DNA from 4 places in the Streptomyces sp. NPDC005820 genome. Region 2 is predicted to be linked to each of the others. Evidence: riboswitches for the same ligand, from Rfam matches in the RefSeq annotation. Region 2 holds a riboswitch; each other region holds the start of a gene.

Region 1 (7,700 bases), on a different contig from region 2:
CGACCTCATCGACCGGTTCGCCGCCGAGGGCGAGGCCGACCTGATCCACGACTTCGCGTTCCCGCTCCCCATCTACGCGATCTGCGACCTCCTCGGCGTGCCCCGCGAGGACCAGGACGACTTCCGGGACTGGGCGGGCATGATGATCCGTCACGGCGGAGGCCCCCGGGGCGGTGTCGCGCGGTCCGTGAAGAAGATGCGCGGCTATCTGCTGGACCTCATCCACCGCAAGCGCGCGGAACTCCCCGAGCGGCCGGAGCCCGGCGAGGACCTCCTCTCCGGTCTCATCCGCGCCTCCGACCACGGCGAGCACCTCACCGAGAACGAGGCCGCCGCGATGGCCTTCATCCTGCTGTTCGCCGGCTTCGAGACGACGGTCAACCTCATCGGCAACGGCACCTACGCCCTCCTCACCCACCCCGAGCAGCGCGACCGGCTCCAGCGGTCCCTGTCCCGGGGCGAGCGCGGCCTCCTGGAGACCGGCGTCGAGGAACTCCTGCGCTACGACGGGCCGGTCGAACTGGCCACCTGGCGCTTCGCCACCGAACCCCTCGCCCTCGGCGGGCAGGACATCGCCCCCGGCGACCCCGTCCTCGTCGTCCTCGCCGCCGCCGACCGCGACCCCGCCCGCTTCACCGACCCCGACACCCTGGACCTCTCCCGCCGCGACAACCAGCACCTCGGGTACGGCCACGGCATCCACTACTGCCTCGGCGCCCCCCTCGCCCGGCTGGAGGGCCAGACCGCGCTCGCCACTCTCCTCACCCGGCTCCCCGACCTCCGACTCGGGGCGGACCCGGCCGACTTGAGATGGCGCGGCGGGCTCATCATGCGCGGACTGCGCACCCTGCCCGTGGAGTTCACCGCGGTGCGTGGCCGGCCGGTGGCACAGGGACAGCCGACCTGAGGTCAGCCGCAGGATGACCGCCCGGCGGAGCAAAGGTGACCGACCCTCAAGTCTGTGATCTTCACGTGATCTGCGCGGCATTAACTTGTGACAAGTGATCGTCTGCCGATACGTTCACTCGTCAGCGCGGCGTACCCGTGTGTGCTCGCACCGCCCGCCGTGCCGGTCATCGCTGTCCAGAGAAAGGCCCTCGCATGCTCTCCGGGAACGGTCGTCACCGTCGCCCCCGTCAGGCTCCGGCCCTCCTCGTCGCAGCCGGAGTGACCGGCTCCGCCATCGCCATCCCGCTCCTCGCCGCCAGCGGCGCGAGCGCGGCCGACGGCACGGTGTGGGACAAGGTGGCGCAGTGCGAGACCGACGGGTCCTGGAGCGCCAACGAGGGCAACGGCGAGTTCGGCGGCCTGAGCCTCTCCCAAGAGGACTGGGAGACGTACGGCGGCCTCGACTACGCCACCCGCCCCGATCTGGCCAGCCGCAACCAGCAGATAGCCGTGGCCCAGAAGCTGCTCGCCGCGGAGGACATCGGCGCCTGGGGCACCTGCGGGCTGACCTCCGGGCTCAGCAAGCTGAGCGGCGGGGCGGAGGATGTGGACACCGGAGTGGCGGGCGACGAGTCCGACTCGTCCGTGTCATCCGGATTGTCCGACCTGTCCAAGGGGTCGTCCGGCTCGGGTGGCTCCGGCAAGGGCGACGACTCCGGCGCGGATGCGTCCACTCCCTCGACCGATCCGTCCGCTTCGGCCTCCGAGTCCCCTTCGTCCGCTTCGTCCTCCAAGGCGAACGAGTCCGGCAAGTCCGACACTTCGGGCAAGGGGAAGGGTGACGCCGAGGGGTCCGACGGCTCGCCCACGACCATCCCGGAAGCGGACGACTCGGGCGAGTCGGACAATCCTGTCCAGGATGCCGGGACTTGGAGCCTGGTCGACACCGGCTCCCTCGGCTCCGGCCGCCATCGCGGCGCCACCGCCGACGAGACCACCGGGACCACCGGGACCACCGAGACCGCCGAGGGCGGCGCCTCGACCGCCACCTCCGGCCGGCACGCCGCGTCCACCTACACCGTCCAGGAGGGTGACTCGCTCATCAGCATCGCCGACTCCCTTGGTGTCGACGGTGGATGGCGCGCACTCTACGCCGAGAACAAGGACCGCATCGGCGCCGACCCGAGCGCCATCATGCCCGGTCAGACCCTCGACACGGGTGTCCAATAGGGGTGGAACGCCCCTGAAAGCGCCGGGAGTTCACGCCCCACTTCGCGCTGATTGTCCGGTTTGGTGAAAGTGTGGGATGAGTCTCAGAAGTCGTGATCGTCTTTGATATTCCCCGGATCGGCTGTCTACGGTCAGGACCGCTCGGCAATCCGGGCCCCGGCCGCCGCAACGCCGAATCCTGCCAGCGGCAGCCCGGGAACAGTCGTCGCGTCAAGCGCCGTAGGCAGGAGCGGGGGACCCAAGGTAAGTGCCGGGCCCGGCGGTTGACCGCCGGAACCGGCTCGGGGTGAAGCCGCGCACCACGAGGTGCGTGGCCGGGCAACTCAACCGGCCCGAACCCGACAGCTCACCTCGCAGGCGTCGGTGAGGGGATGAACCATGCTGTTTTCCGGCAAGGGCAAGCACCGTCGTCCGTCCAAAGCCACCCGCGTCGCCGCGCTCGCCGGCGTCACCGGTGTCGCCATCGCCGCCCCGCTGATGGCGGCCGGCAACGCCTCGGCCGCCACCGCCTCCGAGTGGGACGCCGTCGCCCAGTGCGAGTCGGGCGGCAACTGGTCCATCAACACCGGCAACGGCTACTACGGCGGCCTGCAGTTCTCCGCCTCCACCTGGGCCGCGTACGGCGGCACCGCCTACGCCGCGCGCGCCGACCTGGCCGGCAAGGAACAGCAGATCGCCATCGCCGAGAAGGTCCTCGCGGGCCAGGGCAAGGGCGCCTGGCCGGTCTGCGGCACCGGCCTGTCCAGCACCCCGTACGGCGGCAGCGCCGGCTCCGCCGGCACCGGCTCCTCGTCGAGCTCCAGCAGCTCCAGCAGCTCCAGCGGCTCCACCGCCACCCGCTCCACCGAGCAGCAGACCGCCTCCCGCTCCACCGAGCGCCCGGCCGCCTCCAAGACGGTCACCACCCCGACCGGCAAGAAGGTCAAGAAGGGCGACGGCGAGTACAAGGTCGTCAAGGGCGACTCCCTCAGCTCGATCGCCGAGAAGCACAAGGTCAAGGGCGGCTGGCAGAAGCTGTTCCAGCTGAACAAGGACATCGTCGAGGACGCGGACCTCATCTACCCGGGTCAGCAGCTGCACCTGAAGTGACATCCGCTTCCCAGCGGGGCCACAGGCCGCTCACATGGTGGCCCCGCACACTGAAAGCCTCGTGAGGGTCACCCCCCCCGTCCCCACGGGCTCCCCGCTCCGGTGCGCATTCCCCCGTACGCACCGGAGCGGGGTTTTCTTTGCCCAGGTGTTCGTCTCTGCGCCACCCGCTCTTTGTTCCGATGGGGAACAATGTGTACGGTCAGTTTGTCCACGGGACGGTCGGTCGGCTGCCGACGGCCCCGGGGCGGATAGGCTCTAGGCGCAAGGCCCAGCAAAGGCCGACAAGGCCCCTGTGCCCCGCACAACCAGCGTCACATCCCAAGAAGGAGATGCTCGTGCCGTCCATCGACGTCGTCGTAGCCCGGGAAATCCTGGACTCCCGAGGCAACCCCACGGTCGAGGTCGAGGTCGGCCTCGACGACGGCAGCACGGGTCGTGCCGCCGTTCCGTCCGGCGCCTCCACCGGTGCCTTCGAGGCCATCGAGCTCCGCGACGGCGACCCCAACCGCTACCACGGCAAGGGTGTCGAGAAGGCCGTCCTCGCCGTCATCGAGCAGATCGGCCCGGAGCTCGTCGGCTACGACGCCACCGAGCAGCGCCTGATCGACCAGGCCATGTTCGACCTGGACGCCACCGACAACAAGGGCTCCCTCGGCGCCAACGCCATCCTCGGCGTCTCCCTCGCCGTCGCCCACGCCGCGTCCGAGGCCAGCGACCTGCCGCTCTTCCGCTACCTGGGCGGCCCCAACGCGCACCTGCTGCCGGTGCCGATGATGAACATCCTGAACGGCGGCTCGCACGCCGACTCCAACGTGGACATCCAGGAGTTCATGATCGCCCCGATCGGCGCGGAGTCCTTCTCCGAGGCCCTGCGCTGGGGCACCGAGGTCTACCACACCCTCAAGAAGGTCCTGAAGACCAAGGGCCTGTCGACCGGCCTCGGCGACGAGGGTGGCTTCGCCCCCAACCTCGACTCCAACCGCGCCGCCCTCGACCTCATCCTCGAGGCGATCAAGGAAGCCGGTTACCTCCCGGGCGAGCAGATCGCCCTCGCGCTCGACGTCGCCGCCTCCGAGTTCTACAAGGACGGAAAGTACCTCTTCGAGGGCAAGGAGCGCTCCGCCGCCGAGATGACGGAGTACTACGAGGAGCTCGTCGCGGCCTACCCGCTCGTCTCCATCGAGGACCCGCTGTTCGAGGACGACTGGGCCGGCTGGAAGGTCATCACCGACCGCCTCGGCGACAAGGTGCAGCTCGTCGGCGACGACCTGTTCGTCACCAACCCCGAGCGCCTCGCCCGCGGCATCGAGGAGGGCACCGCCAACGCCCTGCTGGTCAAGGTGAACCAGATCGGCTCGCTCACCGAGACCCTGGACGCCGTCGAGCTCGCCCAGCGCAACGGCTTCAAGTGCATGATGTCCCACCGCTCCGGCGAGACCGAGGACGTCACCATCGCCGACCTGGCCGTCGCCACCAACTGCGGCCAGATCAAGACCGGCGCCCCGGCCCGCTCCGAGCGCGTCGCCAAGTACAACCAGCTGCTGCGCATCGAGGAGATCCTCGACGACGCCGCGGTGTACGCCGGCCGCTCCGCCTTCCCGCGGTTCCGCGAGGTCTCCAAGGGCTGACCCCGCCCGGGTCGACCGACAGCCAGTCGTACGTACGTCCCCGTACTCGGTCCCGTACCGTGTGCGGGGACGTACGCGCGTGTGAGACGTACGCGCGTGTGGGTGAAAGGGGAGGCGCGAAGCCGATGGCCGTGAAGGACCGGGACCGTTTCTCCACCGCGACCAGACTGCGGCTGCTCGGCGAGCAGACCGCGGCCCGCGTCTACCGCTCCCAGACCAAGCGCCAGGCCCGCCGCTCCCGCCTCACCGGCCGAGCCGCGCTGCTCGCGCTGGTCCTGTGCACCCTGATCGTGGCCCTCGCCTACCCGATGCGGCAGTACGTCTCACAGCGCGCGGACATCGCCGATCTGGAGCGGGAGAAGGCCGAGGCCACCCGGCGGGTGGAACAACTGCGCGATCTCAAGGCACGCTGGCAGGACGACGCGTACGCCGAGCAGCAGATCCGGGAGCGGCTGCACTATGTGATGCCGGGGGAGACCGGCTTCATCGTGATCGACCCCGACGCGGTCAAGAAGGCCCGCGCCGACCTCGGGGCGGCCGACCGCCCCTGGTACTCGAACGTCTGGGACGGGGTCGACAAGTCCGACGCCTCCGACCAGTGAACCGACAGAGAGACAGTCCCCGAAGCATGGAAACGCCCCCGCCGACCACCCCGCGCACCGAGCCCACCGACGCCGACGTCGAGGCCTTCAAGCAGCAGCTCGGCCGGCCGCCGCGTGGGCTGCGCGCGATCGCGCACCGCTGCCCGTGCGGACAGCCGGACGTCGTCGAGACGGCGCCGCGGCTGCCCGACGGCACCCCCTTCCCGACGCTGTACTACCTGACGTGCCCCAAGGCGAACTCCGCGATCGGCACGCTCGAGGCGAACGGCGTGATGAAGGAGATGACGGAGCGGCTGCAGACCGACCCGGAGCTCGCGGCCGCCTACCGCGCCGCGCACGAGGACTACGTGCGGCGCCGGGACGAGATCGAGGAGCTGAAGGGCTTTCCGAGCGCGGGCGGCATGCCGGACCGGGTGAAGTGCCTGCACGTCCTCGTGGCGCACTCCCTGGCGGCGGGCCCGGGCGTGAACCCGCTGGGTGACGAGGCGCTCGCCATGCTGCCCGAGTGGTGGGCCAAGGGGGCGTGCGTGTCGCTTCCCGGGCCGCCGTCCGGTGCGGGGTGGCAGGTGGAGACGTCCGAGGACGAGAAGGGCCACTTCGCGTTCAAGCCCGTCGAGGGAGACACCGGGCCGGCCGAGGGGGACGCCCGATGACCCGTGTCGCCGCCATCGACTGCGGTACGAACTCCATCCGTCTGCTCGTCGCCGATGCCGACCCGGAGACCGGTGAACTGGTCGATCTGGACCGCCGTATGACGATCGTCCGCCTCGGGCAGGGCGTGGACCGGACCGGTCGGCTGGCGCCCGAGGCGCTGGAGCGGACCTTCGCCGCGTGCCGGGAGTACGCGGCGGTGATCAAGGAGCTCGGCGCGGAGCGGCTGCGGTTCGTGGCCACCTCCGCCTCCCGGGACGCCGAGAACCGCGACGAGTTCGTGCGGGGCGTGCTGGACATCCTGGGTGTGGAGCCCGAGGTCATCACCGGCGACCAGGAGGCCGAGTTCTCCTTCACGGGCGCCACGAAGGAGCTCACGGGCCGCGCGGACCTGACCCGGCCCTATCTGGTGGTGGACATCGGCGGCGGCTCCACGGAGTTCGTGGTCGGCGAGGAGCACGTGCGGGCGGCCCGTTCGGTGAACGTCGGCTGTGTGCGGATGACCGAGCGGCACCTGGTCGTGGACGGCGAGGTCACCGACCCGCCGACCGCCGGCCGGATCGCGGCCATGCGGGCCGACATCGAGGCGGCCCTGGACCTGGCCGAGGAGACGGTCCCGCTGCGCGAGGCGCACACGCTGGTGGGCCTGGCGGGCTCCGTGACGACGGTGTCGGCGATCGCGCAGGAGCTGCCCGCGTACGACTCGGCGGCCATCCACCACTCGCGCGTCTCGCACGACAAGGTCCGCGAGATCACCGAGTGGCTGCTGCACTCCACCCACGCCGAGCGCGCGGCGATCGGCTCGATGCACCCGGGCCGGGTGGACGTGATCGCGGCGGGCGCCCTCGTGCTTCTGTCGATCATGGAGCGGATCGGCGCCCGGGAGGTCGTGGTGAGCGAGCACGACATCCTCGACGGCATCGCGTGGTCGGTGGCGGCGGCTTCCCGCTGACTCCGAGCCGGCTCCGTGTCAGTTCCGGGCGCCCCTACTTGCACTCTGCTGAGCAGGCAGGATGCCCGTTTGAGCGCGGCCGGGGGCCTTGCCGGAGCCCCCGGCGCAGGCCCCGCGGAAAAGTTCGTGAAGTTCTTCACAAGGATTTCGACCCTGGTGAGGGGCGAATGAGGGCCGGTTGACCCTTCCGGGGGGTCAACACCCGTGTGAACGTGTTCAAAAGAGGCGCGCACGGACGTTTCGCGATGGTCCTCCGAGGGGGTGTTTCCGACCCCTCACCCCACCCCCGGACACCCGGAGAGGCAGCTCACGCGGCATTGACAACGCCTCGCCCTACACGCTGGTTCCCCCTCCACGCCATGACGTGGATCACGCGGGTCGCGGAGGATAGCACACACCCTCCACAAGCTTGTGAAGGGGCGCACGAGCGACCCCCCTGGGGCGGGTGGATACTCGATGCCATGAGCACCACGGAGCGTCCCAGGATCCTCGTAGTAGGCGGTGGGTACGTAGGCCTGTACGCAGCTCGGCGCATCCTCAAGAAGATGCGCTACGGCGAGGCGACCGTCACGGTCGTCGACCCCCGGTCGTACATGACCTACCAGCCCTTCCTCCCCGAAACCGCCGCCGGCAACATCTCCCCGCGCCACGTCGTCG
Region 2 (7,700 bases):
GCGGCGCACACCGCGCGCGCGATCCGTGCCACGTCCGCGTCGCCGGTGACGTACGGCGGCATCGTGTAGACCAGATCGCGGAACGGCCGCAGCCAGACGCCCTCCCGCACGGCCGCCGCCGTGGCGGCCTTCATGTCCACCGGGTGGTCCAGCTGGACCACCCCGATGGCGCCGAGGACCCGTACGTCCCGGACCCCGGGGAGCCCGGCGGCCTCCGCCAGCCCGTCCCTGAGGCCCGTCTCGATCCGCTTGACCTCCGCGAGCCAGTCCTGCCCGAGCAGCAGCCCGATCGAGGCACAGGCGACGGAGGCGGCGAGGGGGTTGCCCATGAACGTCGGGCCGTGGGCCAGGACCGGCACCTCGCCCCGCGAGATCCCGTCGGCCACCCGGGAGGTGCACAGCGTCGCCGCCATGGTCAGACAACCGCCGGTCAGCGCCTTGCCCACGCACATCACATCCGGCGTCACCGCCGCGTGCTCCGCCGCGAACAGCGCGCCCGTGCGCCCGAACCCGGTCGCGATCTCGTCGAACACCAGCAGCACGTCGTGCGCGTCGCACGCCTCGCGGAGCACCCGCAGATACGCGGGGGAGTGGAAGCGCATCCCGCCCGCGCCCTGCACCACCGGCTCCACGATCACCGCGGCCAGTTCGTCCGCGTGCCGTTCGATCGCGGCGCGCAGCTGATCGGCGTACGTCTCCTCGTACTCGACCGGTGGCGGGTCCACGAAGATCTGACGGGGCAGCACGCCGGTCCACAGCTCGTGCATGCCCCCCTCGGGGTCGCACACCGACATCGGCTGCCAGGTGTCGCCGTGGTAGCCGCCGCGCCAGGTCAGCAGGCGTTGTTTGGTCCCCCGGCCGAGCGAACGCCAGTACTGCAGACACATCTTCACCGCGACCTCGACCGACACCGAACCGGAGTCGGCGAGGAAGACATGTTCGAGGCCTTCGGGAGACATGTCGACAAGGAGCTTCGCCAGCCGGACGGCGGGCTCGTGCGTGAGCCCGCCGAACATGACGTGGCTCATCCGGCCGAGCTGCTCGCGCGCGGCCTCGTTGAGCACCGGGTGGTTGTAGCCGTGGATCGCCGACCACCAGGACGACATGCCGTCGACCAGCTCGCCCGAGCCGTCCGCGAGCCGCAGCCGCACCCCGCTCGCCGACTCCACGACGAGCGGGTCCACCCGGCCGGGCATCGGACCGTACGGATGCCAGACGTGCCGCCGGTCCAGCTCCAGCAACTCGGCGACGGGCAGTGCGGGCAGCTCAGGCATTGGGCGCGAGGTCGGTACCGGCGCCTCGGCGGCGCACGGCGACCAGGTCCGTACGGGGCTCACCGGCCGGGGCGGCGGCAGCGGCCGTACCGCACACCGGGCCGCCCTCGTGCGACCCGCAGCCGGAACCGCAGCCCGCCTCCGCGTGGGAGCCGCAGCCGGCCTCGGCGTGCGAACCGCACCCGCCCGCGCCCGCCGTCGCCCGGTGCTCCGGCAGGGTGATCTCGCCCGCGCCCTCCACCTCGAAGCCGGCGTCCGCGATCATCTCCAGGTCGGCCTTGCCGGCCTGGCCCTCGGTGGTGAGGTAGTCGCCGAGGAAGATCGAGTTCGCCAGGTTCAGCGCGAGGGGCTGCATCGTACGGAGATGGACCTCGCGGCCGCCCGCGATCCGCACCTCGACGTCCGGGCAGACGAACCGGACCATCGCGAGGATCCGCAGACAGCGCTGCGGGGTGAGGTTCCACTCCTTGCCCAGCGGGGTGCCCTCGACCGGGATGAGGAAGTTGACCGGCACCGAGTCCGGGTCCAGCTCGCGCAGCGAGAAGACCACGTCCACCAGGTCCTCGTCGCTCTCGCCCATGCCGGCGATCAGCCCGGAGCAGGCCGACAGGCCCGCCGCGTGCGCCTTGGAGACGGTGTCCACCCGGTCGGCGTACGTGTGGGTGGTGGTGATGTCCCCGTACGTCGCCTCGGAGGTGTTGAGGTTGTGGTTGTAGGCGTCCGCGCCCGCCTCGCGCAGCCGCTCGGCCTGGCCGTCGGAGAGCAGCCCCAGACAGGCGCACACCTCGACGCCCTCGTTCTGGTCCTTGATCGCCTTGATGGTCTCGGAGACCCGGTCCACGTCACGGTCGGTGGGACCGCGCCCGGACGCCACCAGGCAGACCCGCTTGGCCCCGCCCGCGAGCCCCGCCGCGGCCGCCTTGGAGGCCTGGTCGGGCTTGAGCCAGGTGTACTTCAGGATCCCGGTCGTGGAGCCGAGCCGCTGGGAGCAGTACGAGCAGTCCTCGGGGCACAGGCCCGACTTGAGGTTGACGAGATAGTTGAGTTTCACCCGCCGGCCGAACCAGTGGCGGCGCACCTTCCCGGCCGCGGCCACCACGTCCAGCACGTCGTCGTCGGAAGTGGCGAGGACGGCGAGCGCCTCCTCGCGGGTCGGCAGCTCGCGCCGAAGCCCCTTGTCCACCAGCGTGTTCAGCAGGTCCATGAGAGCCGATCCTGTCCTACGGGACCGCCCCGGGCCAAGGTAGGGATCACACAACACACCCGGATCGACGTGTGGGTATTGCCACACCGTGGGTAGCGGTCCGTGACGCTAGGGTCTGTCCGCTACCTACAAAAGCCCCGGAGGAGCCATGGCGTTCGGCTGGATCGACGAACAGGCGCGGGCGCGCCGGCGGGCCGGACTCGTCCGGACGCTGCGGCCCCGTCCGGCCGACTCCCCGCTGCTCGATCTCGCGAGCAACGACTACCTGGGCCTGTCCCGGCACCCGGAGGTCACGGCGGGCGCCGCGGCGGCCGCCCGGACCTGGGGCGGCGGATCGACCGGCTCCCGGCTGGTCACCGGCACCACCGAGCTGCACACCGAGCTGGAACGGGAACTGGCGGAGTTCTGCGGCTTCGAAGCGGCGCTCGTCTTCTCGTCCGGGTACGCCGCGAACCTCGCCGCGGTCACCGCGCTGGCCCCGCACGGCTCGCTGATCGTCTCCGACGCGGGCAACCACGCCTCGCTGATCGACGGCTGCCGGCTGGCCCGTGGGACCACCCAGGTCGTGGCGCACGCGGACCCGGACGCCGTCCGCAAGGCGCTCGGCACGCACGACGGCCCGGCGGTGGCGGTCTCCGACACGGTCTTCTCGGTGGACGGCGACGCCGCCCCGCTGGCCGGTCTCGCCGCCGCCTGCCGGGAGCACGGCGCCGGGCTGGTGGTGGACGACGCGCACGGCCTCGGCGTGCTCGGGAACGGCGGCCGGGGCGCCGCGTCCGCGGCCGGGCTGGCCGGCGCCGAGGACGTCGTCGTCACGGTGACGCTGTCGAAGTCCCTCGGCAGCCAGGGCGGGGCCGTGCTGGGGCCCGCGCGGGTGATCGACCATCTGGTCAACGCGGCCCGCACCTTCATCTTCGACACGGGCCTGGCCCCCGCGGCGGCGGGTGCGGCCCTCGCGGCGCTCCGGCTGCTGCGCCGGGAGCCCGAGCGGGCGGCACGCGCGCGTGCGGTGGCGGCCGAACTGCACGAGCGGCTGACGGCCGCGGGCCTGGAAGCGGTGCGTCCGGACGCCGCGGTCGTCTCCGTGCGTGCGCCCTCCCCGGAGGAGGCCGTGCAGTGGGCGGCGGACTGCCGGTCGGCGGGCCTGGCCGTGGGCTGCTTCCGTCCTCCCTCCGTGCCCGACGGCGTCTCACGCCTGAGGCTGACCGCCCGCGGCGACCTCTCCGGGGCCGAGCTGGATCGCGCTGTACGGGTCATCGGGGAGACACGACCATGAGTCGGCGTGACACGGCCGTGGGTCGCCCCTGCTGCCGGATGACGGTGATCAGTGGAACGCGGTGGTGAAACCCGACCAGCTCTCGGGGGAGAAGAGCAGGGCGGGACCCTCCGGGTCCTTGGAGTCGCGTACGGCGAGCAGCCCGGCGAAGGGCCCGAGGGCCGGCCGGGCCGTCTCCACGCAGTTGTTCGCTCCCGTGCTGTAGCTGCTGCGCAGCCACCGCACCTGGGGCAGAGCGTGGGGATCGGTGCTGCGAGGTGCGTTCCGGGTTACGTTCCGAGGTACGTTCCGAGGCAGAACAGTCATGGTGCCTCCCTACGCGCCGTCAGCTGTCGCGGCGATGTAGTCCAGTGATTCCCCGGGCGAAAGGGCATGTGCCCGAAGGGCGTTGAAGGCCTCGGTGTAGGCCTCGAGGTCTTCTTTCCGTTCGAGGTAGAGGCTACTCGTCAAGTGGTCGAGAACAACCACATCCAGATCAGGCGCGCTCGAGAATGAGAAAATAACGAAAGGGCCGGTGACGCCGATATGGGCGCCGGCCGCGAACGGCAGTACCTGCAATCGCACTTGGGGCAGTCGAGCCGCCTCCATAAGCCGGACGAGCTGGCGCTCCATGACCTCGGGGCCGCCCACCTCCCGCCGCAGCACCGCCTCGTCCAGCACCGCGCTCAGCCTCAGCGGCGGCTGCCGGCGCAGCACGTCCTGGCGGGCGAGCCGCACCTCCACCAGCGTGTCCAACTGGTCCTCGTCGGCCCCCTCCACCGCCGCCCGGGTCACCGCGCGTGCGTACTCGGCCGTCTGGAGCAGTCCCGGGACCACCGTCGTCTCCAGCGTGCGCATCGCCCCGGCCTGCGACTCCAGGCTGATGAAGTCCCGGTACGCGGCCGGCAGGACCCCGCGATAGGCGTGCCACCAGTGGTCCCGGCCACCGCTCTCCTCCGAGCCGGCCAACGCCGTCATCAGCTCCCGCAGTTGCGGGTCGGTCACGCCGTAGGCGTCGAGAAGTAACCGCACATCGGCCGGTTTCGTACCGCTGGTGCCGGTCTCGATGCGGCTCACCTTGGACTGGTGCCAGCCGACGAGCCGGGCCGCCTCACCGCTCGTGAGCCCCGCCCCGGCGCGCAGACTGCGCAGTTCGGCACCCAGCTTCCGGCGGCGCACCGCGGGACCGTGCTGCATGGGCCCTCCTCCTTATTCCTGACGGGCCGTCCAAAAACGCTCTGCCGTGGCAGAGTTCACCGCATTGGGCGACAGATATATGCATATCTTGGTGGATCGCCACCCGTGACCGGTGTGCTGATGGCAGTCTGGCGAAGAAGCACCAGTCCGGGACCGTACTCGAACCATCCGCAGCGTGTCGGACTCCGGTCCCGTGGGAAAGGGACGAGGTCGCCATGGCAGACCATCTGGAAGCATCCGTCACTCTGCCGAGCGATCCCGCCTCGGTCTCCACGGCCCGCGGATTCGTGGCCGACACGCTCGGTGAATGGGGATTGCCGGCGGACTCGGAGGCGGCCGACACCATCCGGCTGATCGTCTCCGAACTCGCCACCAACGCCGTGCAGCACACCCTCGGTCAGTCGCCCACCTTCACGGTGGCCCTGGCGCTCGACCGCGACGAGCGGCTGCGCATCGGCGTCACCGACAGCCATCCGCGCTTCCCCAGACGACTGCCGGCCGCCGTCCAGCAGGACAACGGCCGAGGCATGGTGATCATTCGCTGGCTGACCGCCGAGCGCGGCGGCAGGCTCGGAGTACGCCCCACACGGGAGGGCGGCAAGACGGTCACGGTCGAGCTGCCGTGGACCGTCCCGGCGGAGCAGGCGGCCCGCGCCGCGGTGCCCCCGCGGGCGGGAGAGCTCCCGGGGCGGTGAGGGCGCGTCAGGGACGCCGCCACCACCCCGGGAAGCGGTGCTCGGGCCGGGGCCCTAGCGGACCCGGCCGTACCAGACGCTCTTGGTCCAGATCTTCTCCAGCTTGACCCAGCTGCCGGTCTTCGGCGAGTGCCAGATCTTGCCGTGCCCGGCGTAGATCCCGACGTGGTACACGTTCGACCCCGAGTGGAAGAACACCAGGTCGCCGGCCTTACGGCTGGAGGCCGAGATGTGGCGGGTCTTGTTGTACTGCTGCGCCGCCGTGCGCGGCAGGGTCTTGCCCGCCTTCTTGAACGAGTACATCGTGAGACCTGAGCAGTCGAACCTCTTCGGTCCGGCGGCCCCGTACTTGTACGGTGCACCCTTCTTGGACGCCGCGACCTGGAGCGCCTTCGTCGCCGGCGTGGCGGCCGCGGCGTCGGCGGCGACACCGGGGATCACGATCGAGCCGCCCACGGCGGCGATGGCGAACGCGGAGGCCGTACCGGCCCGGGCCATGAGCGACGGGACACGATTGAGCGCAGTCATGCGCAACCCTTCGTCAACCGCCTGTGAAGGATGACCTGTCGGATTCGGGCTGACAAAGGTGCCCGGCCGCTCTCGCGGCTTCACCCCAAGGGCTGCTCGGCCCGGTCATGGCGTGACCGTTCCGGCGACCCGTCGTGCTTGGGTCCTCCACTCCTGCCGATGCACTCCTGTCGACGGGTCAATCCGGGCAGCGGCAGGACTCGGCGTCCGCCCGGACCGCCCCGCCGCTTGTGGCGGGGACTTGTCGTCAGACACGGATCTTGACTCACCGTTGACCGAAAATCCCAATGGAACCGGTGATTTGTGGGGTTACTCACCACTCACCCGTTCGGGTGGACACCCTGATGGGGGATCAGGTGTCAAGGGCGCCAAAGGCCCCCCGACCTGCGCCGCTACCCCTTGTGCCGCCCCGGAAAACAGCGCCTTCGGCACAATGCGCGCGCTCGCAAGAGGAGCCGCCGCTACGCCGAACGGGGGTAACCCGTCTGGTGCGTTTCAGGTCCGGCCGGGACGTCGCGGTCGCCGCGGCGGCGCTCCGGACCGGACGAGCGTGCGTCAACTGTCGGAGAGCGGCGGGACCGTGACCCGCGCGGTGCGGCGCTCCCCGTCCAGGACGCGCAGCGCCCGCGCGAGGGTCGGCGCGTGCAGCTCGCTCTCGCCCCGCTGATGCATCAGCGTCAGCGCGTCGCGCAGCTCCGCCGCCCTCGCCACCAGCGCCTGGGCGGCCCTGAGGCCCCGGTAGGTGTCACCGTCGTGCGCGGGATTGATCCGCCCGAGCAGATCCACGACGTCCAGGTAACGGTCGATCAACTCGGCCTCGGCGCGGGTGAGCGCGGGCAGCGGCGGCAGATCGGGAACCATCGTCGCTCACCTCGTCCCGGAGAGGTCGCGCCGGCTCGGGACCACCCCGTCCACCAGGCCGTACTCCTTGGCCTGCGGCGCGGTCAGGATCAGATCCCGCTCGATGTCCTCGGTCACCTGTTCGGGGCTGCGCCCGGTGTGCCGTACGAGCATCTCCTCCAGCAGATCCCGGGTGCGCGCCAGCTCCTCGGCCTGGATCGCCAGGTCGCTGGCCTGGCCTTCGACAGGCTCCAGGGCCGGCTGCCGGATGATCATCCGCGCGCCCGGCAGCGCGAACCGCTTGCCGGGGGTGCCCGCCGCCAGCAGTACCGCCGCCGACGAGCCGGCCTGGCCGAGGCAGGTCGTCTCCACGTCACAGGTGACGTACCGGACGGTGTCGTAGATCGCGGTCATCGCCTGGAACGAGCCGCCGGGGGAGTTGATGTACAGCGCGATGTCCCGGTCCGGGTCCTTGTGCTCCAGGTACATGAACTGGGCCATCACGTCGTTCGCCGCGATGTCGTCGATCGGCGTCCCGAGGAAGACGATCCGCTCCTCCAGCAGCTTCGAGTACGGATCCATCGTGCGGTGTCCGAAGCTCGTGCGCTCCGTGAACTCGGGCAGGACGTGGCGGGCGGACGGTCGGGTCATCGGGAACCCCTCCTCGGGCGTCTGGCGCATCTGTAAAAAATGTACAGGACGTACGT
Region 3 (7,700 bases), on a different contig from region 2:
AGAAGCCCGGCCACTGGTCGTACGCGGACATGTTGCCCGACAGCGCGGCGTTCGGCCGCAGCTCACCGTTGGCGAGCAGGGTGTCGACGATCGCGTCGTGCTTGGAGGCCCACGGGTAGCGGATCGCGTCGTACAGGATCGCGGGCGGCGCCTTGAGCGCGAACAGCAGCGCGGCGCAGTGCGCGGCAGGCCACCAGGGCGCGGTGCCGGCGCGGCGCAGACTGAGGACGAAACCCGCGGTGAGGACCAGCAGCGACAGGTAGTAGACGGCCGGCAGGCGGTCCAGCAGGCCGTAGTCGCCCATGTGCCGGAAGCCGATGCGGGGGAGCGAGTACCCCCACAGAACGGCGGCGAGCAGCAGCGTCAGCAGGGCGGCGTCCGGCGGGCGGCGCGGAAGCCGCCAGGGTCTGCGGTCGCCGCCGGTGGCGGAGTGTGGAGCGGGCCGCATGCTGCTCTCTGTGCTCGGTACGGACACATGGTGCTGCATGCCGAGGCTCCCTCCCCCAGGCCAACTATAGGAATTACGTCTGCTTTTCACGCCAAAACGACCGTATTGATCTTCTGTCGGACGCCCCCAGAGTGTCCTGAGGCTCCCGAAGCGCCCCGAGGGGCTCAGCCTGCGAAGACCGGCCCCCGTACCATCGCGCGGGCCCGCCGGTACCACCTCCAGCCGACCGTCCTCGGCCCTTCCCGGTACGGCGCGATCCGCGCCCCGCGCCCCGCCAGCCAGCCCTCGACGTCGGCGACGGTGTGGCTCCGCCGCACGATCAGCCGGGCGATGCGGTAGTGCTCGTCGCGGTCCGAACTGAGCGCGTGGCGTACGGCGGTGGCGGTCTCGTAGCCGACGGCGGCCGCCATCCGCCGCACCCGGCCGCTGTTGTAGCCGTGCGGGTAGGCGAGATGCCGGACGCGGTGGCCGAGGGTGTCCTCCAACGCCGAGCGGGACGCGCGCAGTTCGTGGGCGAGGGCCCGGGGCGCGAGGGTGTCCAGCTGGGCGTGGGTGACGGTGTGGCTGCCGACCTCCATGCCGTACTGCTCCAGCGATGCCGCCTGCGCCAGGGTCATCATCGGCGCGGGCGGCAGCAGACTGCGCCCGCCTGCTGTGAGTGCGCCCGTGGTCAGATAGGCGGTGGCGGGCAGTCCGCGCCCGGCCAGCGCCTCGGCGGTGGGACCGGGCAGGTCGGCGAACCCGTCGTCGAACGTGAGCAGCACCGGCCGGGGCGGCAGCGGCGCCCGCCCCGCGAGGTGTTCGGCGAGCGCGCCGATCGTGACCGGCGTACGGCCGCTGTCGACGACGGCGTCCAGATGCTCCCCGAACTGCCTGGGGCCGACCGTGAACTCGGCGATCCAGTCCGGCGGTTCCGCCATCACGGCGTGGTAGAGGAACACCGGGATGCTCGGCATGACGGGCCCGCCCCCGCTTCTGCGCGCGCCGCCTGTCATCGTGCGCCGCCCTTCATCGTGCGCCGCCCTTCATCGCGCGCTGCCTGTCATCGTGCGCTGCCTGTCATCGTGCGACCCCGTCATTACGCGGCCCCTCCCGGTCATTGCGCGGCCCCGTCTTTGGTCGGCTCCCGGCCATCGCGCGGCCCCCGTCTTTGCCCGGCCCCCCGGTCATCGCGCGGCCCCCCCGCAGCGCGAGCCGCGCCCGCAGATAGCCGAGCGGGCCGTACAGCATGCCGCGCCGCTGGAGCCGCGACAGGCGCCCGGGCCAGGCGTGCGTGCGCCGGTCGTGCGCGCCGGGCGCATTACCCACCGCGCGCACCGCGCCCGAGTCCGCCGTGCTCACCGCGCCCTGGTCCGCCGTGCCCGCCGCGCCCGGATCCCCCGAGCCCGCCGCACCCAGGTCCCCCACCCCCGCCGCATTCAGGTCCCCCGAACCCGCCGCACCCGGATCCCCCGCGCCCACCGCCCCCAAACCCCCCGCGCTCACCACCCCCCGGTCCGTCGCCCCCCTGCTGGCCGTGAGTCTTCGCGCGTATGCCACCCCCCGGGGCAGCCGCGCCAGGAACCCCGGCAGCAGTGTGGGCCGGTTGACCAGGACCGCCGTGAGGTACGCGGTGAGGCCGGCGCCGTAGCCGTACGCCTGGGTCTCCAGGTCGTGCCAGGTCTCGCGGTGGTGGTGCCAGACCAGGGCGTACGGCGTGTAGTGCAGCCGGTGCCCCTCGGCGAGGACGCGCACGAACCCGTACAGGTCGTCGCCGCCCCGGGCGGGCGTGCCCGCGCCGGTCGCCGGGTCGAAACCGCCCACCGCCCGCAGCACGTCCGTACGGAAGGCCATGTTGGCGCCGGAGCCGAAGCGGCCCGCGGTGAACGGGAACAGCGGCTCGTCGGCGGGCGGGTCGGCGGGGTCGTAGGTGCGCGGCGCGAACCCCTTCGCGAAGCCGCCGTGGCTCTCCAGGAGGACCTGGGCGGGGGTGCGCAGCCGGGCCGGCAGGATCAGGCCGGTGGCGCAGCCGAGGCCGGGGTCGGCCGCGAAGGGCGAGGTGAGCTCGGTGAGCCAGCGCGGGTCGGCCACCACGTCGTCGTCGGTGAACGCGATCACCTCGCCGTGCGCGGCGGCGACGCCCGTGTTGTGCGCGACGGCGAGCCCGGGCACCGGCTCGGTCACGTACCGCACGCGCTCGGCGTACTTGCGCTCGACCAGGTCCCGGGTCGCGTCCGTCAGGGGCGCGTTGTCGACGACGACGATCTCGAAGTCCGGGTGGTCCTGGGCGAGGAGGGAGTCGAGGGCGTGCGCGAGCTGCTCGGAGCGCTCGCGGGTGGCGACGACGACGGTCGACGGCACCACGGGCGCCACCTCGCCCGCGGGAGCGGCCCCCTGCGCCTGCTGGGCCGCCCGGCCGACGACGACCGCCTTCGGATCCGCCCCCTCCGGTACGGTCACCAGCAGCGTCCCCACCGGTCGGCCACCCCTCCTGACCAGCACGAACACCTCGCCGTACGTGATAGGTGGGCTGCCCGGGCCGGGTGTGAGGACACCACCCCCCGTCAGCTCCAGCTCGGCGATCTGCACCCGTCCGATGCCGAGGAACCCCTGGATCTCCTGCTCGGTACGTGCCGCGCGTGACATGAACCCCCCTCGTGCCAAGCGACGTGGGATGAACGAATGAACGAATGAACAAATGAACGAATGCATGAACGGACGGACCGACGGACCAACGGACTGACGGACCGACAGACCGACGGACCGACGGACAACCCTCATGGCCGCCGCAGCCGCCCCGCCCCCTTCAGGGCCCGTGCCGCCAGCGCGGCGAGCCTCGGGCGGCCGCGCACGAAGTGGTGCGCCCGGCGCGCGGGCTCACGGCTGAGCCAGTGGAGCGCGGCGCCCGCCCCCGGACGCGTCCACGCCCCCTCGTACACGGGAATCTCCCCGGTCTTCAGCGAGTCCTTGTACTCGGCCGCCCCCCGCCCCAGGTCGAGCAGCCCGATCCCCTCGGCCGCGGCCGCCTCCGCCATCCGCAGATGCAGCACCAGGCCCGGCGAGTACTTCGAGAACTCCGTGTCGTACGACGGGAACCAGCAGGCCAGCACGGTCGCCGACCGCAACCCGAAGTGCGCGGCGATCGGCTGGTCACCGGCGTACAGGACGGACAGCGTGCCGGAGCACTCCGGCGCGCGCGTCTCGTGCAGGGTGTGCACGAGCCGGGTGATCCAGTCCTGCGCGAACCGGTCCCGGCGGCCGGTCCTGCGGTACTGCGCGGACTTCCACGCCATGAGCGTGCGCAGCGCGGCCGGATCGCGTTCGTCGAACACGAACCGCGTCCGGCCGGCCTGGCGGCCGAGCCTGCGTTCCTTGGCGAGCGTCGTCTTCAGGAACTTCGGTGACTGGGCGCGCAGGACGGACTCGTACGTCTCGTAGCCCTTCTCCACGTCGATGACGTAGGAGGCGTACTCGGCCGCCGCGTGCGGGACGAACAGCCCTTGTTCCGCCTCCAGGTTGTCGAAGGCGAAGGTGGACAGGGAGGCGGCCCGCAGCAGGTCCTCGGCGTTCAGCCCGAGACCCGGGGCCAGTACGGCGCCCTGCGCGTCCGAGACGCCGTACGCCAGCGCCTGGCCGCGGCCCAGCCGGCCGCGCTCATGGGGCAGGAAGCCGACCGGCTCGCGCCCCTCGTACACCGCGGCCACACGCGCGCGTGGCCGCACCCGGCCCACGGCGTCGGTGAACTCCGGTTCCATGAACGGGTTGCGCGGTGTGGTCGACATGGCGCGCAGGGCGCGCCACCGCTCCCGTTCCCCCTCGCCGAGATCCTCCGGACTCAGCACACGGATACGCCCACTGCTCAACTTGACCCCCCGATCAAGTCCCCCCTGGACACCTGGACGGTACCCCTACAGACCGGGCGTGCGGTAGGGAGCGCGGCAAGTTGCGGCAAGTTGGAGCCAACCGGTGCAGAGGCCTTCAAGCGGTCACTAACCGACGGTGTGGCGGAAAGCCGTTTCTCGGACCTGTGTCCACCAGCGATCGGCGAGTGATCGGTCAACAAAAGAAGGGGAGTTGACAGAAGGGGGCCGGACTCCGTCCTGGTCCGGTTCACGTCGAGTCCGGGGGGTGCGGGATCCGTATTCTCTGATCATGGCCGCACCCACCGCATATGCCGAGCGCACCGCGTACTCCCTCGTCGCCACCGACCTGGACGGAACGCTGCTGCGCGGCGACGACACGTTCTCCGACCGGTCGCTGGACGCGCTCGCGCGGGTGGCGGCGGCCGGCGCTCGCCATCTGGTGGTGACCGGCCGGCCCGCGCCCCGCGTACGACCGCTCCTGGACCGCCTGCACAGCAGGGGGCTCGCGGTGTGCGGACAGGGCGCGCAGCTGTACGACGCCGGCGGGGACCGTCTGCTGTGGTCGGTCACCCTGGACCGGGAGCTCGCGGAGACCGCGCTCGGCAAGATCGAGGCCGAGGTCGGGCAGGTGTACGCGGCCGTCGACCAGGACGGCGTCGACGGGCTCACGCTGATCGAGCCCGGCTATCTGATGCCGCACCCGACCCTGCCCGCCCTGCGCGTCGAACGCCGTGACGACCTGTGGTGCGAGCCGATCAGCAAGGTGCTGCTGCGCCATCCGACGCTCTCCGACGACGAACTGGCCTCGACGGCCCGCGCGGTGGTCGGCTCGCTCGCCACCGTCACCATGTCCGGGCCGGGCACGGTGGAGCTCCAGCCGTGCGGGATCACCAAGGCGACGGGACTGGCCCTGGCCGCCGAGCACCTGGGCCTCAGGCCCGAGGACACCATCGCCTTCGGGGACATGCCCAACGACATCCCGATGTTCGACTGGGCCGCCCGCGGGGTGGCGATGGCCAACGCCCATCCGGAGCTCAAGGCGGTGGCCGACGAGGTGACGACGTCGAACGAGGACGACGGCGTGGCCGTCGTCCTCGAACGTCTCTATCCGTAGCCGCGGGCCGGCTCAGTACGCGCCGAACCCGGTGCGGGCCGGCTCAGTACGCGCCGAACACGTTGTCGATCGAGCCGTACCGCGCGGCCGCGTAGTTGCAGGACGCGGTGATGTTCGCGACCGGGTCGTACGAGTCCCAGGACGTGCCGGAGACGTGGTACGCGTTGAAGGTCGGGTCGATGATCTGCAGCAGCCCCTTGGACGGGGTGCCGGCGGCCGCGTTGGAGTCCCAGAGGTTGATCGCGTACGGGTTGCCCGACGACTCCCGGATCACGTTGCGGTAGATGCCGTTGTAGGTGCCGGGGATCCCGTGCTGCGCCATGACCTGGAGCGAGGCGCGGATCCAGCCGTCGAGGTTGTTGGCGTAGCCGAGGCTGGAGGCGGTGGCCACGGTCGGGGTGGCCGCGGAGGCGGTGGTCGCGCCGAGGATCGGCAGGGCGAGCACGGTGACGCCGGTGGCGGCGACGGCGAGCGTGCGGGCGAGGCGGCGGGAGCCGCGGGCACGGCGGGGCTGAGCAGGCATGGCGAAGTTCCTCTCCGTCGCCTGCGAGGTGAGCTGTCGGGTTCGGGCGGGAGCTGCCCGGCCGTGCCCTCACGGACACGGCTTCACCCCGAGCCGTACCGGTCTGTCCGGGGCATGCCCAAAGGCACGGCCCGGCTCGACCGGTACGGCGACTTACCTGGTTCCCCCGCTCCTGCCGTGGTGTTCTCGGTGGGTGTCCGGGCGGCGGCAGGATTAGGCGTCCGCCCGACAGGCCGGGAACGTATGCGAGAGCACATGTCCGGAACAAGTGGCAGATTCACGATCAACCCTTTTGACCATGGTCTGTGGCCTATGAGGCACTTGATCCTTTGTGGTTGCAAACCGTCAACTCGGTTGAGTGGGTGCGGGATCGGGGGTGCGGCCCGCGGGGGTCTGTCCGCCAGGGGAGTGAGACAACTCACCGGCGTCCACAAGAGGGGCGAATCGGGCAATAAACCCAGATGGCGGCTTAAGGGGTGCCCCTTCTCATAGGGCCTGTCCGGGCTGTAACCGTGGGGGCTCGCGGTGATCGAAACCTGACCGGATACGCTGACTTGAGTGAGCGCAGAGACCTATCGACAAACCGCGTAGCCGCCGATAGACACCAGCAGACAGGAGACTCCTCGTGACCGTCGTCGAGCCGTTTGGGCTGAGCGTGCGGGACCAGGCTCTGGAAGCCGATGTCCAGGCCGGATTGGCGGCTGTCGAGGAAGGCTTGCTCGAGGCCACCAAGAGTGAGGTCCCGTTCATCACGGAGGCGGCCCAGCATCTGCTGCGGGCCGGTGGGAAGCGGTTCCGGCCGCTGCTCGTGATGCTCGCCGCGCGCTTCGGCGACCCGTACGCGCCGGGGGTCGTCCCCTCCGCCGTCGTCGTCGAGCTCACCCATCTGGCGACCCTGTACCACGACGACGTGATGGACGAGGCCGCGGTGCGGCGCGGGGTGCCCAGCGCGAACGCCCGCTGGGGCAACTCGCTCGCCGTCCTCACCGGCGACTTCCTCTTCGCGCGCGCCTCGCACATCCTGGCCGACCTCGGCCCGGAGGCGGTGCGGGTGCAGGCGGAGGCGTTCGAGCGGCTGGTCACCGGCCAGATCCTGGAGACCGCGGGACCGGTCGACGGCCGGGACCCGGTCGACCACTACCTCGACGTCCTCGGCGGCAAGACCGGCTCCCTGGTGGCGGTGTCCTGCCGGTTCGGCGCGATGATGTCGGGCGCCGACGAGACGGTGGTGGACGTGCTCACCCAGTACGGGGAGCGGCTCGGGGTCGCGTTCCAGCTCGCCGACGACGTCCTGGACATCGCCTCCGACTCCCACGAGTCGGGCAAGACGCCCGGCACGGACCTGCGCGAGGGCATCCCCACCCTGCCCGTGCTGCGGCTGCGCGAGCGGGCGGCCCAGCAGGCGCTGCCCGAGGACATCGCCCTGTGCGAACTCCTCGACTCCGACCTGAGCGACGACGCCAAGCTCGCCGAGGCGGTCGCGGCCCTGCGCGCCCACCCGGCCCTGGAGCAGGCCCGCCGCGACACCGTGCGCTACGCCGAGGAGGCCCGCGCCGCGCTGGCCCCCCTCACCGAGTGCGACGCGAAGGCGGCCCTCATGGGGCTGTGCGACGCGGTGGTCCACCGCGCGGGCTGACGCCTCCGAGGCCATGCGCCGGTGGTGCCGCCCCCCGACCCCTACGGGTCGAAGGATCCCGACGTCCCCCGTGTCATACCCCAGGTGTACGCGGAGTTGAGTCCGTGGGGTGACGCCTCCTCATGTGGGATTTGGTC
Region 4 (7,700 bases), on a different contig from region 2:
AGAGCAGCGCGCGCTGGAGTTCCAGGGTCATGGTGTGGTCGTGGGTGTAGCGGCGGGCGCTGTCGATGGAGACGGCCGCACGGCCGGCCACTCCCTGGGCGGTGAGCATGTCGTCGTCGGTGAAGGGGGCGGAGTCCCCGGCCCGCATCAGGATGACGACCCCGACGGAGCGGCCCGTGGTGCGCAGCGGGGCGACGAGCACCGAGTGGATGCCGGCCGCACGGATGACCTTGACGTGGTCCGGTTCCGCGACGAGCTTCCGGAACAGTTCGTCGGAGGCCATGTTGCCGCGCCACGGGCGTCCGCTGTCCATGCAGCGGCGGACGAGGGAGCCGCGCGGGAAATCGACGTAGGGGCCGGGGCCGGACAGTTCACGCAGGTGCCACTTCAGCTCCGGCGGCGCCGCCAGCTGCATCTTCCTCAGCCGCAGTACGCCGGGGCGCAGCGGAGGCCCGTCCTGGGGCTCGTCGTCGATGATGGCCACGGCGGCCACGTCGGCCAGGGACGGGGCGAGGAAGTCGGCGAGTTCGCCGCAGGTGGTCGCCATGTCCAGAGTGGTGCCGACACGGACGGTCGCGGCGTCCAGCAGGGCGAGCCGCTGGTGGGCGTCCTCCAGGTCGTCCATGTACTGGCGCAGATTGCTGACCTCCACGCCGATGGCGCACACCCCGATGACCTGCCCGTGCGACTCGAGTCGGTGGACCACGGCCCGCCACAGCCGGCGTCCGCCCGGGGCGGGGTCGAGGTCGGTGGTCAGCGTCACCTCCCGGGACCGCCCGTCCGCGAGCACCTCGATCAGGACGTCGTCGGGCACCTGGACCTCCGGCAGCACCTCGCCGAACTTGCGGCCCACGAACGCGGTGGCGGGGACACCGGTGGCCTGGGACCAGGCGGGATTGACGTAGAGATAGCGCAGATGGGTGTCAAGGATGATCACGGGAGCGGAGGTGCCCTCGATGATCCCGCGCAGGAAGCCGCAGTCGCAGGCCTCCTCCGTGGCGTCGGCCGTGAGCGTGGGCGCGCGGTCGGTGACCGCTGTGCGCGGCCCCTGGGGCTGAACCGGGGGAAAGAGCCACGACGGCGGGAGTTGTTCAGCGTTCACCGTCTTCTCCAGCTGTCCGGGGAAGCTGTCCGGGGAAGTCGATTCCCTTCCCATCCTGTGGGCAGGGAAGGGGCGGCGCATCTTGGCTGATCGAGGATCCTGGACCCTCCGCGCGGGTCACGCGAGCCTCCGTACGGGCACGCGCGAGATCCCCCGCCAGAGGCGTGACCCGTACGACCCGTACGACCCGTACGACCCCGTACGGCTTCCACGACCCCGTACGACCCCTACGACCCCGACACCACCCCGACCCCACCCCCGAGGAGCCCAGCCCCCATGACACCCCCGCCCCCCAACACCCCCTCCGGCACCCGCTCATGACGGCCGGCATCGACACCCCCGACCCCCGCGGCCGCACGGGCCTGCACCTCCACGGCCGCGATCTGACCGGCAACCCGCGCGTCCGCATCCTCGACGTCGAGGTCCTCGCCTGCGACTGGGCGGTCCTGCGCCGCACCACCTTCGACTACCGGCACCACGACGGCCACTGGAGCCGGGAGCGGCGGGAGACCTACGACCGGGGCGACGGCGCGACGATCCTGCTCTACGACCCCCTACGGGAAACGGTCCTGCTGACCCGTCAGTTCCGGCTGCCCGCCTACGTCAACGGCCATCCCGACGGCATGCTCCTGGAGACCGCGGCGGGGCTGCTGGACGGCGACGACCCGAAGGCGGCGATCCGCCGAGAGGCCGTCGAGGAGACGGGACGTACCGTCCACGAGGTGGAGCACGTGTTCGACGCCTTCATGAGTCCCGGTTCGGTCACCGAGCGCCTCGGCTTCTTCGCCGCCCCCTACGACGGCTCGGCCCCCGGCGCCGACAGGGCGGGTGTGGCGGCCGAGGGCGAGGACATCGCGGTCGTGGAACTGCCGTTCAAGGAGGCCCTCGGCATGGTCCGCTCGGGCGCGATCGCCGACGCGAAGACCATCATGCTGCTCCAGTGGGCCGCCCTGGACGGCCCGTTCGGCCGGCGCTGAGGCAGGGCGCTGGCAGGGCGCGGGCAGGGCGGGGGCGGCGGCGTCCTGTTCAGCCGGCGCTGAGCTGGGCCAGCGGCAGCGTGTGCTGGGTCTGCAGGACCTTCGCGCGCAGGTAGCGGACGTTGTGCGGGGTGGTGAACACGCCGGTCGGGACCCGGTCGTGGACGTCGATGCCGAGCGCCCGCAGCTGTTCGGCCTTGTCGGGGTTGTTGGAGAGCAGGTCCAGGCTGGTGACGCCGAGGGCGCTCAGCATCTGGGCGGCGGCGGTGTAGTCGCGGCCGTCCTCGGGCAGTCCGAGGGCGGCGTTCGCCTCGTAGGTGTCCAGGCCCTGGTCCTGGAGGGCGTACGCGTCGAGCTTGTTGTAGAGGCCGATGCCGCGGCCCTCCTGGCGCAGGTAGAGCAGGATGCCGCCGGTCTCGGCTATGCGCTCCACGGCCTCGCGCAGCTGCGGGCCGCAGTCGCAGCGGGCGGAGCCGAACACGTCCCCGGTGAGGCACTCGGAGTGCAGCCGGACCAGCGGGACGGTGCCGGGCGCGGGCTCGCCGAGCACGACGGCGACATGCTCCTGCCCGTCGGCCAGGCCGTGGAAGGTGACCAGCTCGGCGTCGACGGAGTAGCCGTCGTGGAAGCGCAGCGGAACCCGGACGCGGGCGCGCTGGGTGGCGGCGGGGGTGTCGGGCATGCGGGTCTCCCGGTGCGAGTGCGGTCGGTGCGCGGAACAAGCAGCTGCTTCAGATTTGAAGCAGTGTGCCGGGTGAGACCCTACCCCATGCTTTAAATTTGAAGCAACGGGATTGTGGCCCGGCTCACGAGCTTCCGGAACATCCGGATGAACGCCGCCGCCACGGCAGTTCTTCCGGCAGCGCCTCGCCGTCGTCCTGGAACCCGCCCACCACCTGCGTGAAGATCTCCTCCAGCTGGCGGACCTGCTCGGGGGTGAGCCGGTCGAAGAGGCCGGCGCGGACCGTCTCCACATGGCCGGGGGCCAGCCGCTCGAGGGCCGCCATACCCTCCTCCGTCAGCACCGCGACACTGCCGCGCTTGTCCCAGCGGCAGTCCTCGCGCCGCAGCAGCCCGTCCTTCTCCAGCCGGGTCACCGCGTACGTCAGCCGACTGCGCGTGATCTTCAGCGACTCCGCGAGATCGGTCATCCGCAGCCGTCGCTCAGGGGACTCGGACAGGTTCGCGAGGATGGAGTAGTACAGGTGGGGCATGCCGGCCTCCTGCTGGAGCTGCCGGTCGATGGCGTCCTCCAGGAGGAGGTAGCCGGCGACGTACGCGCGCCAGGCGCGTTGCTCCTCGGGGGTGAGCCAGCGGGTCGTCATGCGCCCAGTGTAGTTTTGTTTCAAACTTGAACCAAGACCTGCCCGCCGATCCGCGCGGACGTCACCCGTCCGCCGCCCCAGGGGAGCCGCGCCGATGCCGTACCCGTACGTCCTGCTGTCCGCCGCCGTCTCCCTCGACGGCTACCTGGACGACACCACCCCCGAGCGACTGCTGCTGTCCGGCCCCGCCGACTTCGACCGCGTCGACGAGGTACGGGCCTCGGTCGACGCGATCCTGATCGGCGCCGGCACGATCCGAGCCGACAACCCCCGGCTGCTGGTGAACTCCGCCGACCGCAGGCACGCGCGCGTGGCGGCCGGAAAACCGGAATACCCCCTCAAGGTCACCGTCAGCGGCTCCGGCGACCTCGACCCGGCCGCGCACTTCTGGCACACCGGCGGCGACAAGGTCGTCTACACGACGGAGAAGGGCGCTCGGCGGGCCCAAGCGCTCGGCATCGCCGCCGATCTCGTCCCGCTCGGCCCCGAGCTGGACTGGCGCCGCCTCCTGGAGCACCTCCACGACGAGCGCGGCGTACGCCGGCTCATGGTCGAGGGCGGCGGCACCATTCACACCCAGCTGCTCCAGCAGGGCCTCGCCGACGAGGTCCAGCTCGTCCTCGCCCCCCTCTTCGTCGGCGACCCGGACGCGCCCCGCCTCTTCGGGCCCGGCGCCTACCAGGGCGGACGGCTGCGGCTGACCGAGACCCGGCGGATCGAGGACGTCGTCCTCATGCGCTACGAGCCCACCGCCCCCGGCACCGGCCCGCTCCCCTCCGCCGCCGACCGCCACTGGCTGGCCCTCGCCTGCGAACTCGCCGCCGAGTGCCCGCCCTCCCGGACCGCCTTCAGCGTCGGCGCGGTCATCGTCGCCGCGGACGGCACGGAACTGGCGCGCGGCCACTCCCGCGAGGCCGGCGACCCGGTCGTCCACGCCGAGGAGGCCGCCCTCGCCAAACTCGACCCGGCCGACCCCCGCCTGGCCACGGCCACCGTCTACAGCAGCCTCGAACCCTGCGCCCGCCGCGCTTCCCGCCCGAAGCCCTGTGCCCGTCTCATCCTCGACGCGGGGGTGCGCCGGGTGGTCACCGCCTGGCAGGAGCCCGACACCTTCGTGACGGCCGCCGACGGAAACGGGCTGCTCGCGGCGGAGGGCGCCGTCGTCGTCGTACTCCCGGAGTACGCCGAGCGAGCGAAGGTGGCGAACCTGCACCTGACCGGGTGATAGAGTGGTTTCACCGACGCGGGGTGGAGCAGCTCGGTAGCTCGCTGGGCTCATAACCCAGAGGTCGCAGGTTCAAATCCTGTCCCCGCTACTGAAGGCCGAGGGCCGGAATCCACAAGGATTCCGGCCCTCGGTGCGTTCTCCGGAAAGCCTCGGGCCAGGGCTGTGCGTGTGCTGTGAATTCCGGCAACTCGCCCGTTTTTCACCGGTCATGGCCCGAAAGTCCAGGCCAAAAAAGGTTGTTGATCAAGCTGTAGAGCTTGGAAAGCTACGCCCGGGTCTATTAACGTTCGATAACGCAGCGCGGTCGTCCCAGCCGTCACAAGAGTCGGCTCCGTGCGCACGCGCCGAATCCCGTAAGGGAACCGGGGAACCACCACCTTGGGGTGAATCGCACGGAAGCCGCCGTGAACTCGCAGAGTCACGAACGGTTTACGCGCGTAGGAGACCTTCCCGCTCCGAACCCGTCAGCTAACCCGGTAGGCGACGGAAGGAAAGGAGTGCGCCCGCGTGGCGTCCAACCGCCCTGCTCCCGAAGCCCCCTTCGTGCCGAGCCAGCGTTCCTCTTCCGATTCCGACACCTTCGGCTACGGCAGCTATCGCAGCGACGAGGGCCCCTGGGAGGAGTGGAATCCCACCGAGGAGTCCCTCGCCCCGGCCCGCGGCAAGCACCGGGTCGCCAAGCAGCGCGGCGGCGGCGGGTTCGCCCGCAGCTCCACCGTCCTCGGCGTCGGCGTCATAGCCGCCTTCAGCGCCGGCGGGATGGCCAGCGCCAACACCGGCAAGCCGCCGGTCTCCATCTCCATGCCGGACCTGCCCTCCGTGGGCTCCTTCATCTCCGACGACGACTCCGGCCAGGACGCCGCGCCCGCCCTCGCCGGCTTCGGCTCCGAGGCCCCCGACGCCACCGACCAGAGCGGCGCCGCCGACGCCGGTGAGGCGCTGCGCGAGCGGATCATGGCGCAGGCCGAGTCGCAGCAGACCCAGGTCGCCGACCGCGCCCAGGCCGCCGCCGAGGCCGCCGCGGCCAAGGCGGAGGCGGCCGCCGTCGCCAAGGCCGAGAAGGCCGCCAAGGCCGAGGCCGCCGCCGCGAAGGAGAAGGCCGAGCAGGCCGCCAAGGAGAAGGCCGAGGCCACTCGCCTCGCCGAGCTCGCCAAGCAGTACACGCTGCCGACCTCCTCGTACACGCTCACCGCGACCTTCGGTCAGGCCGGCGCCTACTGGTCCTCCGGCTACCACACCGGCCTGGACTTCGCCGCCCCCACCGGCACCCTCATCAAGGCCGTCCACAGCGGCACCATCACCGAGGCGGGCTGGGCGGGCTCCTACGGCTACCGCACCATCCTCACCCTGGACGACGGCACCGAGCTGTGGTTCTGCCACCAGTCCTCGATCAACGTCAGCGCCGGCCAGAAGGTCTCCACCGGTGACGTGATCGGCCGCGTGGGCGCCACCGGCAACGTGACCGGCGCCCACCTCCACCTGGAGGTCCACCCGGACGGCGCCGCCAACGGCATCGACCCGATGGCCTGGCTGCAGAGCAAGGGGCTCAACCCCTAAGGGCGCCGGGGGTCCTTCCCGGAGCGGTCCTGTTCACACGTTCTTCGTCTTCTTCGGTACGGCGCACGGAATGGGCCGCTCCGAAACCGTTGTTGACGTAGGACATGACTTCTCTGCGCAAGCTCGGCTCCTCGGACCTCGAGGTCTTCCCCCTCGCCCTCGGCGGCAACGTCTTCGGCTGGACCGCCGACGAGGCGGCCTCCTTCGCCGTCCTGGACGCCTACGCCGCCGCGGGCGGCAACTTCGTCGACACCGCCGACTCCTACTCGGCCTGGGTCGACGGCAACAGCGGCGGCGAGTCCGAGACCATCCTCGGCAGGTGGGTGAACAAGCGCGGCAACCGCGACGACGTCGTCATCGCCACCAAGGTCAGCCAGCACCCCGACTTCCCGGGCCTGACCGCCGCCAACATCAAGGCCGCCGCCGACGCCTCCCTCACCCGCCTCGGCACCGACCACATCGACCTCTACTACACCCACTTCGACAAGCCCGAAGTGCCGGTCGAGGAGATCATCGGCGCGCTCGACGAGCTGGTGACGGCGGGCAAGGTGCGGCACATCGCCGCCTCCAACATCTCGCCCGAACGCCTTCGGGAGTCCCTGGAGTTCTCCGACCGCGAGGGCCTCGCCCGGTACGTCGCCCTCCAGCCGCACTACAACCTGGTCTCCCGCGACACCTACGAGGGCGGCCTGCAGGACCTCGCGGCCCGCGCCGGCCTCGCGGCCGTCCCCTACTACGCCCTGGCCTCCGGCTTCCTCACCGGCAAGTACCGGCCCGGTACGACGGTGGAGGGACCGCGAGCCGCGGGCGCCGGCAGGCACCTCGACACCGATCGGGGCGTCCGCGTCCTCGCCGCCCTCGACGAGATCGCCCAGGCCCACGGCACCGAGGTCGCCACGGTCGCCCTGGCCTGGCTCGCCGCCCGTCCGACGGTCGTCGCCCCCATCGCCTCGGCCCGCACCCTCGAGCAACTGCCGCCCCTGCTGGCGGTGGCGGACGTCGAGCTCACGGACGAGGAGATCACCAAGCTGACGCAGGCATCCGCGTAACCGGTCTTCTCCGCCCCGACGGCGCTCAGCCGCGACGGCGCATTCCGGCGGTGCCGAACCGCCCCGACCCCTACGACCCCTACGACCGATAGGGGTTCTGGACGGGATACGGCCCCGCCGGATACCCGTACCCCTGGTACCCGTAGTACCCGTGCGGGGTGCCGTACCCGTGCGGGTTCCCGTACCCGTACACCGGCCCGGGCGCCGCAGGCACCGTCATCCGCGCCGCGTGGTCCAGCGCCGGCCGGGCGACCTCCCGGCGCCGCCACAGCTCGTTCAGCAGTTCCCTCTCGCGTACGACGAAGTCGTCGCCCGCCCGTCCACTCCGTCCCCGGTGCCGCAGAAACGCCAGCGAGGTCGCGTACGCCTCGTACTCGGCGACCGCCCGCGCCGCCGGCCGCCCCAGATGCCGCTTGGCGTACTCGCGGGCCAGCCGCCGCGCCCGCATCGAGCCCAGCGCGT

Evidence for each region. Region 2 has a riboswitch for cyclic di-AMP ahead of ABZ464_RS15500 (C40 family peptidase). Riboswitches for the same ligand answer to the same signal wherever they lie in the genome.
Region 1: linked by a shared signal. The riboswitch ahead of ABZ464_RS03020 (transglycosylase family protein) and the one ahead of ABZ464_RS15500 (C40 family peptidase) in region 2 are both predicted to bind cyclic di-AMP.
Region 3: linked by a shared signal. The riboswitch ahead of ABZ464_RS06520 (transglycosylase SLT domain-containing protein) and the one ahead of ABZ464_RS15500 (C40 family peptidase) in region 2 are both predicted to bind cyclic di-AMP.
Region 4: linked by a shared signal. The riboswitch ahead of ABZ464_RS30060 (M23 family metallopeptidase) and the one ahead of ABZ464_RS15500 (C40 family peptidase) in region 2 are both predicted to bind cyclic di-AMP.

Annotation. Positions count from the first base shown of each region.
Region 1 covers NZ_JBEXXE010000002.1:149,076-156,775, reverse strand. The annotation lists gene ABZ464_RS03030 (cytochrome P450) at 1-907, shown strand, start outside; gene ABZ464_RS03025 (transglycosylase family protein) at 1,102-2,118, shown strand; cyclic di-AMP (ydaO/yuaA leader) riboswitch at 2,324-2,493, shown strand; gene ABZ464_RS03020 (transglycosylase family protein) at 2,497-3,207, shown strand; gene eno (phosphopyruvate hydratase) at 3,540-4,838, shown strand; gene ABZ464_RS03010 (septum formation initiator family protein) at 4,964-5,440, shown strand; gene ABZ464_RS03005 (DUF501 domain-containing protein) at 5,467-6,093, shown strand; gene ABZ464_RS03000 (Ppx/GppA phosphatase family protein) at 6,090-7,043, shown strand; gene ABZ464_RS02995 (NAD(P)/FAD-dependent oxidoreductase) at 7,505-7,700, shown strand, end outside.
Region 2 covers NZ_JBEXXE010000011.1:65,543-73,242, reverse strand. The annotation lists gene ABZ464_RS15530 (adenosylmethionine--8-amino-7-oxononanoate transaminase) at 1-1,274, opposite strand, end outside; gene bioB (biotin synthase BioB) at 1,267-2,478, opposite strand; gene ABZ464_RS15520 (8-amino-7-oxononanoate synthase) at 2,627-3,754, shown strand; gene ABZ464_RS15515 (DUF397 domain-containing protein) at 3,803-4,060, opposite strand; gene ABZ464_RS15510 (helix-turn-helix transcriptional regulator) at 4,070-4,930, opposite strand; gene ABZ464_RS15505 (ATP-binding protein) at 5,146-5,625, shown strand; gene ABZ464_RS15500 (C40 family peptidase) at 5,680-6,153, opposite strand; cyclic di-AMP (ydaO/yuaA leader) riboswitch at 6,157-6,339, opposite strand; gene ABZ464_RS15495 (hypothetical protein) at 6,709-7,014, opposite strand; gene ABZ464_RS15490 (ATP-dependent Clp protease proteolytic subunit) at 7,021-7,644, opposite strand.
Region 3 covers NZ_JBEXXE010000004.1:147,329-155,028, reverse strand. The annotation lists gene ABZ464_RS06545 (hypothetical protein) at 1-487, opposite strand, end outside; gene ABZ464_RS06540 (polysaccharide deacetylase family protein) at 613-1,404, opposite strand; gene ABZ464_RS06535 (glycosyltransferase) at 1,508-3,073, opposite strand; gene ABZ464_RS06530 (GNAT family N-acetyltransferase) at 3,205-4,269, opposite strand; gene ABZ464_RS06525 (HAD family hydrolase) at 4,580-5,404, shown strand; gene ABZ464_RS06520 (transglycosylase SLT domain-containing protein) at 5,448-5,927, opposite strand; cyclic di-AMP (ydaO/yuaA leader) riboswitch at 5,931-6,120, opposite strand; gene ABZ464_RS06515 (polyprenyl synthetase family protein) at 6,553-7,563, shown strand.
Region 4 covers NZ_JBEXXE010000026.1:131,189-138,888, forward strand. The annotation lists gene ABZ464_RS30030 (SpoIIE family protein phosphatase) at 1-1,102, opposite strand, end outside; gene ABZ464_RS30035 (NUDIX domain-containing protein) at 1,420-2,079, shown strand; gene ribA (GTP cyclohydrolase II) at 2,129-2,761, opposite strand; gene ABZ464_RS30045 (MarR family transcriptional regulator) at 2,886-3,404, opposite strand; gene ABZ464_RS30050 (dihydrofolate reductase family protein) at 3,499-4,629, shown strand; tRNA gene ABZ464_RS30055 (tRNA-Met) at 4,647-4,720, shown strand; cyclic di-AMP (ydaO/yuaA leader) riboswitch at 4,965-5,132, shown strand; gene ABZ464_RS30060 (M23 family metallopeptidase) at 5,140-6,189, shown strand; gene ABZ464_RS30065 (aldo/keto reductase) at 6,294-7,238, shown strand; gene ABZ464_RS30070 (PrsW family intramembrane metalloprotease) at 7,318-7,700, opposite strand, start outside.